Regions from separate parts of the Acinetobacter sp. 1207_04 genome, predicted to be linked through region 3. Evidence: predicted binding sites of a transcription regulator. Region 3 holds the regulator's gene; each other region holds the start of a gene.
The links. Region 3 encodes PhoB, which activates phosphate uptake and scavenging genes when phosphate is short. Its sites were predicted from a motif close to TGTCATNAANCTGTCATAA; they were not measured.

Region 1 (5,959 bases), on a different contig from region 3:
ACGGCACGTTCTGCACCATCCAATATAGCTAAGCGTTTTTCGAAAGCCTGCACCGTTGGATTGGTATAGCGTGAATAGGTATTTCCTGCGATTTCACCTGAAAATTTAGCAGCGGCATCGGCAGCATTTTCACAGACAAAAGAAGAGGTCAAGAAAATAGGTTCACTATGCTCACCCTCGAAAGTGCGATCATGCCCCGTACGAATGGCTAAAGTATCCAGTTGATATTCAATTTCGTCGTGTTGGCTCATCTCTAAACTCAGTCCGAAAACTGCCTTTGTAAATTATTGCCAATATTTTGAGCGTCTAATGTATTTAAGGTCAAGGTAAAAACGTAAATTATCGCTTAGACTTCGAACAAACTTCCACTCATCTGAGTTCAAAATTCATTATGGAACAACTCAAAAGTAAATTTCAGGAACGTAAGGCAAAAATTAAAAATTTGTCGACTCGAATTTTCAATGGAAAATCATTAGTTTTATCACAAAGTACACCTTATGAAGTGATTGCAGAACGTCATCAAACACGTGTACGCTACTACGCATCAGCAAATAAAAAATATAAAGAACCTTTAGTTTTTGTTGCACCTCTTGCAATTAGTATGGCGATCTATGACCTTTATCCGTATCGCTCATTGGTCAAATATTTTTCTGAACAAGGCTTTGATGTCTACCTGATCGATTGGGGAAAACTCACCTACAATGACCGTAACTTAACCTTCCTCGATTTTATTAAAACATCAATTCCATACTGCATCGAACACATTCGCAATCATTCTAAAAGTGAGCAAATTTCACTTCATGGTTGGAGTATGGCGGGTATTTTTGTATTGCTTTATACCGCACTCCATCAACCGAGTTATATTAAAAATCTTATTGTTTTAGGTAGCCCTATCGATAGTTATAAATCTGGTGGTATTGGACGTTTATACCGTAAAATCAATGCGTATTTAGCATATAATCAAAAACTTAAACACACACTTTATAACGGTGGTATTCCTCGAACATTCTTGCATACCCCTGGTATTATCAATGCGATTGGTTTTAAAGTTTTAGACCCTAAAGGTTGGTATGATGGTCACAAGAACCTATTGCAAAATTTGGATGATCAAAAAACCTTAATTGAACACGCCACACTTGGACATTTTCTCAATCATATGATTGATTACCCAGGTGGTGTAAACCAAGATATGCTATTTAATGTTTGGCTACAAAATCCACTCAAAGATGGAAAAATCACACTCGGTAAAACCATAATTGAGCTCAATAAAATTGATTGTTCACTTATGATTGGGGCTGGTAAAGGTGATCAAATGGTCACTGTAGCTTCTGTTCAACCCTTAGTCCAATTGACAAATAGCCAAGATGTCACGTTTACTCTCATCCCTGGTGGACACTTGGGTCTGATGTCGAATCAGAAAAGCGCTGATGAATTTTGGCCAACACTCTCAACGTGGCTATCGAAACGATCAAGTCCAATTTAAACAATCACTTCTCAGTTTAAATTGCGCTGATGATTTATTTAAATAATTTTAATTCCTGATTCGGGTGATGTCATGACGCAAACAGTTGCATTTATTGGTCTAGGCGCTATGGGTTGGCGTATGGCTACGCACTTACCTCAACATTTCGATAGTGTTTATGTATGGAATCGAAATTTTAGCAAAGCTGAGCAACATGCTGAACAGTTTGGCACCATTGCGGTAAAACTAGAGCAAGCAGTACAAGCCGACATTATTTTTTCTTGCTTACCAACGAGTCAGGATGTTGAAGATTTGATTCAGCCTCTCAAGCTAAAAGCAGGCTCTATTTGGGTCGACTGCACAAGTGGCGTACCCGAATCTGCCAAAAAACTACAAACAACACTCGCAACACAACAGGTGCAGTTCCTTGATGCACCAGTCAGTGGACAAACCATTGGTGCTGAAAACGCAACCCTCACTTTTATGGTGGGTGGTCATCAAGATGCATTTAACCAAGCACTTCCTGCTATGCACACGATGGGTAAATTAATTAAACGTGTGGGTGATGCAGGTGCAGGTTTTGCAGTCAAAGCTGTCAATAATATGATGATGGCAATTCATTTATGCGCAGCAGCCGAGGGCTTTACCACACTCAAAGCACACGGCGTAAATCTTAATGAAGCACTCGACTGTATTAATGCTTCAAGCGGTAAAAGTGGCGTGACCGAATCTGCATTACCACAGCGCATTTTAAACCGCAGTTTCCCCTTGACATTTGCTCTACCACTTCTCGCTAAAGATACAGGTATTGCGATTGACTTGATTCGTGAAGCACGTTTATCTGCACCTGTGACGGGCTTAACTTACAGTTTAATCCAATCTGCGAATGCACTTGCCGAACCTGACAGTGATTTTTCTACAGCAGTCAAACTTTATGAATCTTGGAATAATATTATTTTAGAATCATAATCTTAGAACTTTAAGTATGGAATTATCTTACTTATATCTATAAAACTCATCAAAACAACATAAGGATAATTTTTCACCATTGTATTCAGAAGAATCATCCTTATAATAAGATGAGACAATGTAATATGTCAGTTTTGAGGGAAACTCATGAAAAAAATTTCAATTGCATTACTAAGCATGGCAACTTTATGTGCCAGTTCAGTCTATGCTGCGGATGCAGCACAAGAATGTAAGAAATTACAAGATGACTCAAATGTCATTTATGCAGCAAAAGGTTTTTGTTTTAAAGACCCAGAGGCTAAAGCTAAGTACGGCAATGATAATTGCTTTACAAGCAAACCAAAATTTTCTGAAAAAGAGCAACAACGACTTGACGCGATCAAGGAACGTCAGAAAGAATTGAACTGTAAATAATTACAGCACAATTCAACTTTTAAGGAAAAAACATGTCATACGATGATCAGAATATTTTTGCCCGTATTCTTCGTGGTGAACTTCCTGCAATCAAGGTCTATGAAGATGATCAAGTTTTGGCATTTATGGATATTATGCCTCAAGCCGAAGGTCATACTTTGGTGATTCCCAAATTACCTGCGGTTACATTACTTGACCTTACCCCTGAGGCAGCAGCATATACCATTCAAATTGTACAGAAGGTTGCGAAGGCTATGGAGACTGCACTTGATGCAAAAGGTATTGTCCTGATGCAATTATCAGGTGTTGCGGCGGGTCAAACTGTTCCGCATGTTCATTTCCACTTAATCCCTTCTTCGATTCACGAGTTGGGACGCCATGCAGCTCAAATGGGTGATCAAGAGAAAATTGCATCGCTTGCAGAGAAAATTAAAGCAGCGCTCTAAGTACCTTATCTGATTCATAAAAAATGAGGCTCAATGCCTCATTTTTTATGTTCAAAAATCATCAAACGTCTTTTTATTTTAAAGTTTAAAAAATCTTCCATGCAATCAGCGTCATCAAACTGTCATTGAACTTTCACTTTTTAGTAACACTGTTTGCAGATACTGCATGCACGTTAGTCAGTACCCACCTGCTGATCAACACCATAAAAAGCGAAATAAATAAATGCCGTTTTGAACATGTTTTGGAGAATTTTGAATGAAAAAAATGCTACTCGCTGCAACAATCGCATCACTAGGCTTAAACGCAGCGCAAGCAGCGCCAACCATCTACGGTAAGCTCAACGTATCTTTAAACCAAGTAGACAATAAAGACTACAAAGGCACAGATGAAACTCAATTAAATTCAAATGCTTCCCGTATTGGGATCAAAGGCGAAGAAAAGCTGACTGATAATGTCGGTGTGGTCTATCAAGCAGAATGGGCTATTTCTACGGATGGTTCTGGTTCTGATACAGACCTCAGTGCACGTAACCGCTTCCTTGGCTTAAAATTTAAAGATATTGGTACAGTAAAAGCAGGTCAATATGACTCATATTTCAAGACCTCTGCTGGTAAATATCAAGATATTTTCAATGATGACACTAATCTTGATATCACCAAAACCATGTATGGCGAAGAACGTTTAAAAAACGTTGTCGGTTTTGAAACTGATAAAAACCTCATCGTTCCAGGTTTACAATTTAACGTTCAAGCACAAATGGGTGAGAATAATAACTCAGTATACTCAAGCAAAGAACGTGACAGCATTAATGGTGTTTCTACATCGTTAACCTATGAAAATAAAGACTATGGTATTGCGGCTGGTCTAGCAGGTAATTTTGCAGTTGCAGGTGCATATAATGCCCTGAGTTTAAAAGATATTGAATCGGATGCTTACCGTATCACGGGTTCCGTTGATTTAAGTACAATTGGTGCAAAAGGTCTAGTTTTCGGCGCATTATATCAATTTGCAGAGCCTTCTAACTCTCCTTCTGCAGATGCCCTTACAGCTGCAAAACTTGATACTCGCGTTGCTACACTCGAAGAAAAAGCTTGGTTGATTTCTGCTGGTTACACCATTCCAGAAACACCTTGGACAGTAAAAGGTCAATATCAATCTGCTGAAACACAATGGTCAGGTGGCGACCGTACCATTGACCAATATGGTCTTGGTGTTGACTATAACTTTAACAAACAAGCGCGTTTCTACGGTGTAGTTGCACAACAAAAACGCGATTGGCAAACTGATGATGACAAGAAAACGGTGTTTGGTTTAGGTATGGAATACAATTTCTAAATCAACCATTCCATTCAAAAAAAAGGAACTCACCATAAGTAAGTTCCTTTTTTATATTCAGCTAATAACTCAAAAATAACTCAAAAATGAATTAAACATCAATCGCTGTTGCTGAAATACCAATATAACGCGACATGTCTGCAGCACCTAAATCTGACTGATAAACCACATAATCCGAATAAGTTGCTTGTTTTAAATCTTCCAATATATTGATTTGAATATCATGTGCGTGAACATCATCAACCGAGCGTTGCATAGTCGATTCATAAGCATCCGATATATATTCAAAACCTAAATCAAATGCAACAAATAAGGTATGTGGGCACGGCTGTACATACTGCTCTTCTGCCCAATTGATAATATTTTGTTGGCAATGTGGACAGGCAATATTGCTATCTGCCTGAATGTCGAGCTTGATTAATTGAAAACTCATCGCAATATCATCAAAATTTAAAAATGCATTGTAAAAGATTCAATCGGTGATTAAAACCAACCTTTATGTCCTTTAATTACTGCATCTGCACAACGTAACGTTTCCTGTGTTAAACCCCACAAACGATAATCCCCTGTAATTGAACCTGTCATAAAGTTATGCGTATAAGCAAAACTTAATTGACGCTGTGGATCACACCATGCACCTGAACCGTTATAGCCAATATGCCCAAAACCTTGTTTGGCTCGTTTCCCCATACTAATCACACGGTGATAACCCAAACGCCATTTCATTGGAATTGGCATCACACGGTCACGGCGGATACTTTGAATCTTACTCAACTCTGAAAATACGTGCGGTTGTATGAGTTGTTCCCCTTGCCACTCCCCACCGTTTGCCAACATGGCATACATTTTCGCAAGACTGTGCGCATTAAATACACCATTGGCAGCAGGAATAATCGCTTGTAAGCCTTGATCACTAAAAAAACTAAAATCTTTCATGCCTTTCGGCACCATTGCATCTAAAAAATCTTGCGGATTTTGTCCACTAAACTCCGCCAATCTATCTGAAAAACTTGCTTTATGATGCTTTTTGACTTTATTTTCCGTTGTTTGCTTTGCACTTTGAGCAGCGTGCTGTTCAGGCGATTTTTCTTTAGGCAATATTCGAGCAACTCGACTTAATTGATCTTGAGGCACACCAAAATATGCACCATCCAACGCTAAAGGCTCAACCAAATAATGTTGCATCAAACCCTGTAAAGACTGACCTGTAGCCTTTTCCAATACTCCCCCGACTAACCATCCAAAAGTTAATGCTTGATAGGCGATATCCTGCCCCACAGCAAAACGAGGTGTTGCATGCTCCATTACATTTAGCATATGTGCCCAATCAGC
Region 2 (5,959 bases), on a different contig from region 3:
CAAACATTTTTTCCAAAATCATCAAAAAACGTTGATTTCTTCCGATAATGGACAAGCCTATGGTGTCGCAGACTGTATGGTCGTAGAACAAGGTCCAAACTACGCCTTAGCAAAACGACTACAACAATGGCGTGCAACTTTAGCTCGTCATCAAGGTCAAAAGGTATGTATCAATATTGCACCATCGACAACGACTTATTCAGTGACCAAAAATCCACTGCTGAAAGCAGCATTTAATGGCGCACGTTTATTTGATGTTGAAGCTTTTGATCCTGAAACGACCAATGCCATTATGGCTGCGTTATGGATTCACGACTTACGTAATCCTAAAGCATTATCACATCCTGAAAATGATCTTGAACATCCACTTCAACTGATGATGGACGGTGCAAATCATGGGGGCTTATGGCGTGTGGCTTATCTTGCACGTACTGCACTGCCCTTTGCTGCTATTTATGGTTTTGCTGCCAATAAGCTACCATTAGATAAAGTATGGTCTAAAGTGAAAAAATCATAAGTTTGAGCATGTTCTATTTGCTAAAAAAAATGCTGCCTTTTGGCAGCATTTTTAAATTTCTTATTTAATTATTTCAGATTAGACAAATTGTAAGAATAACCAAAACAATCCACCTGATAAACAGATTGTTGCAGGTAATGTGAAAATCCAAGCTGAAAGAATAGTTTTCACTGTCGCAAAGTTTAAACCAGATTTATTGGCAACCATGGTACCTGCAACAGCCGAGTTTAAAACGTGTGTGGTTGATACTGGTAAGCCAAAACCATCTGCTGCTGCAATTGTCGTCATTGCAACCAATTCAGCAGACATGCCCTGACCATAAGTCATGTGATGTTTACCAATACGCTCACCCACAGTCACCACAATACGCTTCCAACCAACCATTGTGCCTAGACCCAATGCCAATGCCACTGCAACTTTTACCCAAGTTGGAATGTATTGTAAAAATGAATCTAAATTTTTACGATAGTCTTTCACCACTTTGGTTTGTGTTGCATCCATTTTTGGCAATTGCTCAGCTTTCTCCAAACGTTTAAATGCAGTCGAGCTCAAGTACATATCATTACGTAAAGCAGAAACTTCCGCTTCAGGTAAATTGTTCAAACTACCAAACTTGCTGACACGTTCACCCAAGTGATCCGTTAAACTTGCCAATGCAGGTATAACTTGCGGTGTTAATTCTTTAGTTTGAACGTATTTAGTAATCGTATCACGTGCTTGCGCATCCGAAATATCATCATGTTGTACATAGATTGCTGACGCGGTCTGACTTGATAATTGTGAAAATGATTGTAAATGTGTTTGGTCTAAACTTTTATTTAAAGAATATGCCAAAGGTACACAACCAATCAAAATCAACATGATTAAGCCCATACCTTTTTGACCATCATTTGAGCCATGTGCAAAACTTACCCCCGTACAGGTAAAGATAAGAATGGCGCGGATCAATGGTGGTGGTGGCTTATTACCTTCAGGTGGTTGGAACAATTCAACTTGTTTCTTAAATATTTTCTTAACCAATAAGAAAACAACTGCTGCAAAGGCAAAACCAATAAGAGGAGAAAACAGCAATGCTTTACCCACTTTTGCAACTTGATCCATATCAACGCCTGAAGCGCCACTCCCCGAATGTAAAATCCAGTTCATGATGCCTACACCTAAAATCGAACCGATTAAAGTATGTGAGCTTGATGCCGGAATCCCTAAGAACCAAGTCCCTAAGTTCCACAGAATCGCTGCTATGAGCATGGCAAAAACCATCGCAAAACCTGCACCTGAACCGACATTCATAATCAATTCAACAGGTAGTAAAGCAATAATCCCGTAAGCGACAGCACCACTTGCAACCATAACTCCCAAGAAGTTACAGAAACCTGCCCACATCACTGCAACAGGTGCAGGTAAGGCGTTAGTATAAATCACCGTTGCTACAGCGTTGGCTGTATCATGGAAACCATTTACAAACTCAAAACCGAGTGCAATGAAAAGTGCTGTTGCCAATAAAATAACAGAGTACATGCTCAGCGCAGGTACATGACTCAGGTCAGTATTGACCTGAATTGCAATATAAATAAGCGTCGCAATAATAATCGTCAAAAACACCGGCATAAAAAATTTTGGTGTTGGCACATGAACATTCGTCGACTTTTGTGCTGTTGACGTTTGTGCCGAATCAGAAACGGGAGGTAAATTTGAATTCATGCAGACGTAAAAGAGGATAATAAAATCCCCTTATTGTTCAATTTAATTATGACAATTATATGACAAACATGACTTATATAACGCTCATATTTCAAAAATATAAGCGCTTCACTTAACACACCCACTCACCTAAAAATAAAAATAAAAATAAAAAACATAAACTTAGTCAATATAAAACATTAAAAAATCCGATGTTTAAGCATTTCTAATCCTGAAATAAAATTTGTAATATTTAAAGAAAAATGTCTTTTTCGTTATTTCACCATCACATCATCCAAGAAATTTATGACAAATTGATGAAAAAACACTCACGATCTTAGACAAACTAAAATATTTACATATCCATTATTTTTTATCTTTAAACCTGCTTTATGTATTGATTTTAATCAAAAATTGATTTTTTTGTGTATATCAACAAAGCTCATGTATCAAATCACAGATTTCCATCAATAAATTAGCCTTGAGATTCGCTTTTGCAGTAATCATATAGACTATCTGCTAATATATTGCACGTTTAAAAAACCTGCTGAGAGTTTTGAATGTCAACATTGACCACCTTAAAAGAGCTTCTGACCCAACGTATCCTAATCATTGATGGTGCAATGGGAACCATGATTCAACGCCATAAATTGGAGGAAGCCGATTACCGTGGTGAGCGTTTTGCCGATTGGGCATCTGACTTGAAAGGTAACAATGACCTTTTAGTACTGACTCAACCGCAAATTATTCAAGGCATTCATGAAGCTTACCTCGATGCAGGTGCAGACATCATTGAAACCAACTCATTCAATGGTACAAAAGTTTCAATGTCTGACTATCACATGGAAGAATTTGTCCATGAGATTAACTTTGAAGCTGCACGTATTGCTAAAGCAGCTTGTGAAAAATATTCAACACCTGACAAACCACGTTTTGTTGCAGGTGTACTCGGTCCTACGTCACGTACTTGTTCAATTTCACCGAATGTGAATGATCCTGCGTTCCGTAACATTACCTTTGATGAATTAAAAGAAAACTATATTGAGGCTGCACACGCCCTCATTGAAGGTGGTGTGGACATTCTACTCATTGAAACAGTATTCGATACACTGAACTGTAAAGCGGCAATTTTTGCCGTTAAAGAAGTTTTTAATCAATTAGGTCGTGAATTGCCTTTGATGATTTCGGGTACGATTACCGATGCATCAGGTCGTACACTGACAGGTCAAACTGCGGAAGCGTTCTGGAACTCAGTACGTCATGGCGATTTATTGTCGATTGGTTTTAACTGTGCCTTAGGTGCAGATGCAATGCGTCCGCATGTCAAAACGATTTCTGACGTTGCCGATACTTTTGTTTCAGCACATCCAAATGCAGGTTTACCAAACGCTTTTGGTGGTTATGATGAAACTCCTGAAGAAACAGCTGCATTCTTAAAAGAATTTGCTGAAAGCGGTCTGATCAACATTACAGGCGGTTGTTGTGGTACAACCCCTGACCATATTCGTGCCATTTACAATGCCGTAAAAGACATCAAGCCACGCCAAGTGCCTGAAACCAAGCCTGCTTGTCGTTTAAGTGGTTTAGAGCCGTTTAACATTACTGACGATTCTTTGTTTGTGAATGTCGGTGAACGTACTAACGTGACAGGTTCTAAAAAATTCCTCCGTTTGATTCGTGAAGAAAATTTTGCCGAAGCACTCGATGTTGCCTTGCAACAAGTGGTTGCAGGTGCGCAAATCATCGACATCAACATGGATGAAGGCATGCTCGATTCGCAAGGTGCGATGGTGCATTTTCTGAATTTGATCGCATCTGAACCTGAAATTTCCAAAGTGCCAATCATGATTGACTCATCTAAATGGGAAATCATTGAAGCAGGCTTGAAATGCGTACAAGGTAAAGCAGTTGTAAACTCGATTTCCTTAAAAGAAGGTTATGACGAGTTTGTTGCAAAAGCACGTTTGTGCCGTCAGTACGGTGCTGCAATTATTGTCATGGCATTTGATGAAACTGGTCAGGCGGATACTGCTGCACGTAAACGTGAAATTTGTAAGCGTTCTTATGATGTATTGGTCAATGAAGTTGGTTTTCCTGCTGAAGATATTATTTTCGATCCAAACGTATTTGCAGTAGCAACAGGGATTGAAGAACATAACAACTATGCTGTTGATTTTATTGAAGCAACAGGCTGGATTAAACAAAATCTTCCACATGCAATGATTTCAGGCGGTGTGTCTAACGTATCGTTCTCATTCCGTGGTAATGAGCCTGTACGTGAAGCGATTCACTCTGTGTTCCTTTACCATGCCATTCAACAAGGCATGACGATGGGTATTGTCAACGCAGGTCAAATGGCGATTTATGATGATATTGATCCTGAACTCAAAGCTGCCGTTGAAGATGTGATTCTGAATCAGAATCAAGGTGAAAGCCAACATGATGCCACCGAAAAATTGCTTGAAGTTGCAGAAAAATATCGTGGTCAAGGTGTCGCACAAAAACAAGTCGAAAACTTGGAATGGCGTGAACTTCCTGTCGAAAAACGTCTTGAGCATGCGCTAGTCAAAGGTATCACCACCTATATTGATGAAGATACTGAAGAAGCACGTTTAAAATCAGTTCGTCCGCTTGATGTGATTGAAGGCCCACTCATGGACGGCATGAATGTGGTCGGTGACTTGTTTGGTTCAGGTAAAATGTTCCTACCACAAGTGGTGAAATCTGCACGTGTGATGAAGCAAGCGGTGGCTTGGTTGAACCCGTACATTGAAGCTGAAAAATCAGGTGCGCAATCTAAAGGGCGTATCTTGATGGCGACAGTGAAAGGCGATGTGCATGATATTGGTAAAAATATCGTGGGTGTTGTACTTGGCTGTAACGGTTATGACATCGTTGACCTTGGTGTAATGGTGCCTGCTGAGAAAATTTTACAAACGGCGATTGATGAAAAATGTGACATCATCGGTTTGTCAGGTTTAATCACACCATCACTCGATGAAATGGTCTTTGTTGCCAAAGAAATGCAACGTAAAGGTTTCCATATACCCCTCATGATTGGCGGTGCAACCACTTCTAAAGCACATACCGCTGTGAAAATTGATCCACAATATTCAAATGATGCTGTAATTTATGTAGCAGATGCTTCTCGTGCGGTTGGTATTGCAACAACATTACTTTCTAAAGAAATGAAGCCGAAGTTAGTTGAAGAAACTCGTGCTGAATATGAAAAAGTGCGTGAACGTATTGCCAATAAACAGCCAAAAGCAGCAAAATTGTCTTATGCTGAATCGATTGAAAATGGTTTAAAAATTGACTTTGCTGCCAATAAACCTGCGATTCCTAACAGTATCGGTTCGCATACATTGACCAACTACCCACTTGAAACTTTAGTGGAGTATTTTGATTGGACTCCGTTCTTTATTTCTTGGAGTTTGGCGGGTAAATTCCCTGCAATTCTAACAGATGAAGTGGTCGGTGAAGCTGCGACTGATTTGTATAACCAAGCGCAAGAGATGTTGAAAGACATTATTGAAAATAAACGCTTTGATGCTCGTGCAGTGTTTAGCATTTACCCTGCCAATCGTTCTGCGGCTGACTCTGTTGAAGTCTATGATGAATCAGGTGCAACGACGCATACCTTCCATCATATCCGTCAGCAATCGGACAAAGTGACTGGCAAACCAAACTTATCATTGGCTGATTTTGTAGCGACTAAAAACCAAGCGGAAGATTTCTTGGGTGGTTTCACTGTATCGATTT
Region 3 (5,959 bases):
TAATTTTCAATAAAAGTAATATCGGTATGCCACGTATCTGCACGACCACCACGAGAGTCCAATTCTAAAATATGGTTTGAACCCTTTTTAGTGGGTACCGTTGGGTGATTCAATGGTGTCCCTAGACGAGCAGCGAAGGCTTCTTGTCCAATGTCATCTAGCTGATGCTGACCTTTAAAAAAAATCGTTTTATATTGTAAAAGCGCTTGATTGATTTCATTGACCACATCCTCAACAAGATTCGATGATAAATCTACTCCTGAAATTTCAGCGCCAATACGCCCACCAATCGGTTTTACTATAATGTGTTGATAGTTATAACTCATTTTTTATTCCTCAATTGTCATTTTGCTTCTATGCGTCAAAGTGCATATCCATGATTTGATAATGAAGAATCTGTTTATGCAAATCTGTCAAAAAATTGACATTTTTTTTCTGCATTTCTGATAAAGAAAAAATTAAAAAGAATATAAGTACAAAAAAACCCGCTTAAGCGAGTTTTTTATTTTAAAAAATTAATTACATATAAATTATTTAGGCTCTAATCTTTTACTTAACTTGGTTGCCATTGCAGTAATACGTTGGTAACCCGTTGGTAAAACACGTTGAATAAGATCGAGTGTTTTCGCATCATTACCAATCAACAAACGACGTTTGTTTTTCAACACTGCATCTAAAATTTGTTGTGCTGCTTCTTCAGCAGGCATACGCAATAATTTATTGAATGCTTTAGCCGATTTTTCAGGATTCATGCCCATTGATTTGATGCTATCACTCATACGTGCATCATTGGCAATATTGGTACGAATACCTCCTGGATGTACACTAAGCGCACTCACACCACTATTTTCAATGTCTAATTCTTGACGCAAAGATTCAGTAAAACCACGCACCGCAAACTTAGTTGAGTTATATGCAGATTGAGTTGGCTGAGCGGTTAATCCAAATAAACTTGAGGTATTGATGATGTGACCTTCACCTGTTTTTTTCAAATACGGAAGAAATTCTTTTGTACCGTACACTACGCCCCAGTAGTTAATACCCATGATCCATTCAAGGTCTTCATAATTTGAACCTTCAACTGTTGAGCCCAATGCAACACCAGCATTGTTAAAAATCATATTCACAGAACCATGATTTTGTACTGTTTCTTCAGCCCAAGTACGCACTTCTTCAAGTTTAGCAACATTGACTTTTTTAGACGTTACACGAACATTATAAGGTTTCACCAATTCTACAGTTTCAGCTAAACCCTTTTCATTTACATCACTAAGCGATACATGACAGCCTGCTTTCGCCAAGAGTACAGCAAGCTGCTGTCCCATACCTGAGCCCGCACCTGTGATTGCCGCAACTTTGTTTTTAAAATTTTTCATTTTTTGTCCTTTTTAGTCAACCACACAGATTTTGAAGCTGCGTAGTACGTGTTTATTACTATAAATTTGACAATACATATTGTCAATATACAATACTGATGATTCATACCCAAAAACGATATAAATATATTCATCGGCTTCAATGCTGTTTATTGGTAAAATCCACTTTTGCACGGTTAACTTGGCTTCTATTCTTATGACATACGTAGACTCAAATACAGAGATACACCCTGACGCACAGGCAAAACCTGTCAAAAAAATCATTAAAGAACGTCAGTTTAAAGGCATGTCACTCACTGAGCGTAAACAAGCACGTCGTGAAAAACTCATTGAAGCGGGCATTGAAGCCTACGGCACACATGGCTTTTTTTCGGTAACTGTTAAAGATATTTGTATAGAAGCGAAGCTAACTGAACGCTATTTTTATGAATCCTTTAAACGCAGTGAAGATTTGTTTCAAACTATTTTTCTCAAATTGATTGATCAAATGCAAAAAACACTGCTTACAGGCGTAATGAAAGCCTCGCCTAATCCTGAAAAAATGGTGCATTCAGGTTTAACCTCACTCTTTAAAATGCTCAAAGATGATCCACGCACTGCACGTATTATTTATATCGATGCTATGCTCGTTCAAGAACTGCATAACCAAGCGACTATTCATGAAACGATGACTCAATTTGATCGTATGATTCATGCTTTTGTAAGTTTGATGATGCCCAATATTTCTCGTTCTGAACAAGAGATTTCATGGGTTGCCACAGGACTGAATGGCTATGTCACCCAAATTGCAGTACGCTGGGTTATGGGAGGGTTTAAACAATCCCTTGAAGATGTCGTCATGGCATGTGAAACCGTATTTTTGTCATTATTAAATACATTTTCGAGTAAATAATTGAAAAAATTTACAAAATAGGTATTTTTTCCAAAAAAAATTAGATCAATAAGTATTTTTTATTGATCTAATAAATATATGATTATATTGATGATGTAAAAAAATTGTCACAAATCTTTGCTAAAAAATGCAGATATGATTTTTTTTGCAATGATACTGTCACAATTAAACCTTGTAATAAGCCTGTCATAAATAAAAACGGTCAACCGTTTCATTAATAGGGTATTGCGTTGTGAAAGATGACTATATTTTAATCGTCGATGACGAACTTCCGATCAGGGAAATGATCCATACCTCATTGGATATGGCTGGATTTCAGTGTTTACAAGCTGAAGATGCAAAACAAGCGCATCAAATGATTGTCGATCAACGTCCATCTCTGATTCTGCTAGATTGGATGATGCCTGGTGGTGTCAGTGGTGTAGACTTGTGTCGTCGCCTTAAACGTGATGAAAATCTAGCAGAAATCCCTGTGATCATGCTGACTGCACGTGGTGAAGAAGACCATAAAGTACAAGGTCTTGATGCAGGTGCAGATGACTACATGACCAAACCATTTTCAACCCGTGAATTGGTGTCACGTATAAAAGCGGTACTACGCCGTGCCAATGCGCTTAGCGGTGAAAAAACCATTGATGCCAATGGATTGATTCTTGATCCTGTCAGCCAACGTGTCAGCTTTAGTGATCATATTTTAGAGATGGGACCAACCGAATACCGTCTACTTGCCTTTTTTATGACCCATCCTGAACGTGCCTATACTCGTGCTCAATTGCTCGACCAAGTATGGGGTGGCAATGTGTATATTGAAGACCGTACCATTGATGTTCATATTCGTCGTTTGCGTAAAGTGCTTGAACCTTTTGCAGCAGACCGTTATGTTCAGACCGTTCGTGGCACAGGTTACCGTTTTTCGACCCGTGCCGATGTCGCTTTAGGCTAACATTTTTCAGGTAATTTTTTGTTTTATGTATGAACCCTACCCCGTCCCTGATCTTGCAAATGAATATAAAAAGTTTCGTTATAGTAGCTTATGGGCATTTGCAAAACAGGACTTAAAATTACTGGTCTTTTTACTGGTCATTGCCTGTTTTATTGGATTAGGTGCTGGGTATTTTTGGATCTGTATTAGCCTCGCATTTGTAGTCTTTTTTACCATCCAATTGCATTCGTTATATTTAGTCAATGATTGGATTTCCAACCGCCCTTATGATTCTCCACCCAATTTAAACGGGATTTGGGGCGCTTTACTGTTCAATGTATATCGAGCGCAGCGTCAGGAACGAATTGTACAAGCTGAAATGGTCGGACTCATTGACCGTGCGCAATCATCCTTAGTTGCACTTGCTGAAGCTGTTGTTCTGACGGATGAACTTCATCAAATTGAATGGTGGAATCCTGCTGCGGAAAAACTCCTCGGCATTCAACCGATTGATCGTGGTCGCAATATTTTGACCATTATTCGCCAACCCATTTTTATTGAATATTTCAACAATATTGACCAATCACCTGATGGCATTAAAATCAAATCATCCGTGTTTGATGAACATTATGTACAAATTAAATTAACTCGTTTTGGCAGTGAAAGTCGCCTTGTCGTAGCCTACGATGTGACACGCATGCATAATCTTGAGCAAATGCGTAAAGACTTTGTGGACAATATTTCCCATGAACTACGCACACCACTCACTGTACTGAGTGGTTATATTGAAACATTCACCGATCAAGAAGATTTAAACCCGCGTTGGAAACGTGCATTTGAGCAAATGCAGTCTCAAACACGGCGTATGAATGCTTTGGTCAATGATTTACTGTTACTTTCTCGCTTGGAAGGTAATAAACAAATTGCCAAAAACCAAATCATTGAAATGCCAAGCTTAATGAATCAATTGTTTGATGATGCACAAGCATACAATGTTGATTATGGACATACGCTCAATTTGGATATTGACAGCCATTGTGACTTAATTGGTTCGGATATTGAGCTTGCAAGTGCGTTTAGCAATCTGATCAGTAATGCGATTAAATACACGCCTAAAGGCGGTACAGTGACAATCGGATGGCATGATGATGGTGAGCATGGCTACTTTACAGTAGAAGATACTGGCATCGGTATTGATCCTAAACATTTACCACGATTGACTGAGCGTTTTTATCGTGTCGATAGCGCACGTAGTCGTCAAACAGGTGGAACAGGCTTAGGGCTCGCAATTGTGAAACACGTTCTAATGCAACACAATGCTTATTTGGAAATTGATTCTGAAGAAAACAAAGGTTCAACTTTCCGTGTGGTTTTTCCCAAAGAACGTTTATATATGCACGAATAACAAAATTTAAAAAATAAATATCATATAGTTAATAAAAAATCCCGCTAAAATTTTGCGGGATTTTTTTAATCTATTCTCAGCAAAAATCTTAAACCGATTTTACCTTCCCTAAAGCTTCACCCATGATGACATCAGAGTTAGCTTTTAAATAGTCATCCCAAACAATTTTATCTTTCTCAAACAATACAATCGCAGTCGACCCTAAGTAAAAACGCCCAAGTTCCGCACCTTTTTCAAGTTGCATCTCGTGATGATTCAACTCCACACGACCTGTAGGTTTCACTTTACCTGTCGCAACAGTTTCAATACCAGCCACAATCATTGCACCGACTAGAACCACTGCCATACGACCAAGTTCAGTATCAAACAAACATACCATACGCTCATTACGTGCAAATAAACCCGGAATATTTTCCGCAGTCGTTTGGTTTACAGAGAATAATTCACCTGGAATATATAAAGTTTCTGTTAGTTTACCTGCAAATGGCATGTGTACACGGTGATAATCTTTTGGTGACAAATACACCGTTACAAATTCACCTTGTTTAAAAGGTACTGCAAGTTGTGGATCACCAATCAATTTTTCAACTGAAAAACTTTGACCTTTAGCTTGAAATACATCGCCATCACGAACTTTACCAATTTGAGAAATTGCACCATCGGCAGGACATACAATATGCAGTGGATCAGGATCAACACTACGAATACCATCTTTTAATGCACGGGTAAAAAAATCATTGAATGATTTATATTTCAGCGCATCAGTTTGTTCAGCAATAGACATATCAATGCCATATTTCGCTTTAAAAGCTTGGATGACCACATTTTTAACAAGAGGATTTTCACTTGCAGCGACTTTACCCACCACACGACTCAATTGTTGTTGTGGCACAATACGCTGTGCTTGAATAAAAATTTGTTTTTTTAAATCAGAAGTAAGACTCACGCAGGTGATTCTCCAGTAATTATTGGACTGTCAGAACGATTACCCCATTCGCTCCATGCACCGTCATACGCCACAATATCCCAATTCAGTAATTTTCCAACAATATATGCCAGACCTGAGCGGTGATGCGACTGGCAATACACAACAACAGGCTGACTAAGATCAAAGCCTAACTGTTCAAGTCGTTGCTGTGTGCGTTCTAGGGAATGCAATTTTAAATGATTTTGACGTGCAATTGCAGTACTCCATTCAAAATGTCTTGCTCCCGGAATATGACCACCACGTCGTGCTGTCATTCTGAGCCCTGCATATTCATCTTCTGTACGACAATCCCATAGCTGAATTGCTTGCTGTTCAACCTTTTGGCGTAAATCATCGTATTGAATACGAAAATTTTCAACCTGACTCAAATCGACTT

Region 1: a site for PhoB is predicted at 3,401-3,419, ahead of FW754_RS10630 (porin). Genes of this name have one in related genera too.
Region 2: a site for PhoB is predicted at 2,265-2,283, ahead of FW754_RS03980 (inorganic phosphate transporter). Genes of this name have one in related genera too.

What each region holds. Positions count from the first base shown of each region.
Region 1 covers NZ_VXCQ01000010.1:63,940-69,898, forward strand. The annotation lists gene FW754_RS10605 (O-succinylhomoserine sulfhydrylase) at 1-251, opposite strand, end outside; gene FW754_RS10610 (alpha/beta fold hydrolase) at 392-1,483, shown strand; gene FW754_RS10615 (NAD(P)-dependent oxidoreductase) at 1,556-2,431, shown strand; gene FW754_RS10620 (YARHG domain-containing protein) at 2,579-2,845, shown strand; gene FW754_RS10625 (HIT family protein) at 2,878-3,291, shown strand; gene FW754_RS10630 (porin) at 3,548-4,627, shown strand; gene FW754_RS10635 (hypothetical protein) at 4,719-5,060, opposite strand; gene FW754_RS10640 (serine hydrolase domain-containing protein) at 5,111-5,959, opposite strand, start outside.
Region 2 covers NZ_VXCQ01000003.1:96,113-102,071, reverse strand. The annotation lists gene FW754_RS03985 (hypothetical protein) at 1-517, shown strand, start outside; gene FW754_RS03980 (inorganic phosphate transporter) at 596-2,218, opposite strand; gene metH (methionine synthase) at 2,758-5,959, shown strand, end outside.
Region 3 covers NZ_VXCQ01000005.1:150,315-156,273, forward strand. The annotation lists gene FW754_RS06275 (TauD/TfdA dioxygenase family protein) at 1-326, opposite strand, end outside; gene FW754_RS06280 (SDR family NAD(P)-dependent oxidoreductase) at 531-1,376, opposite strand; gene FW754_RS06285 (TetR/AcrR family transcriptional regulator) at 1,573-2,268, shown strand; gene phoB (phosphate regulon transcriptional regulator PhoB) at 2,501-3,211, shown strand; gene phoR (phosphate regulon sensor histidine kinase PhoR) at 3,237-4,595, shown strand; gene asd (archaetidylserine decarboxylase) at 4,684-5,541, opposite strand; gene FW754_RS06305 (sulfurtransferase) at 5,538-5,959, opposite strand, start outside.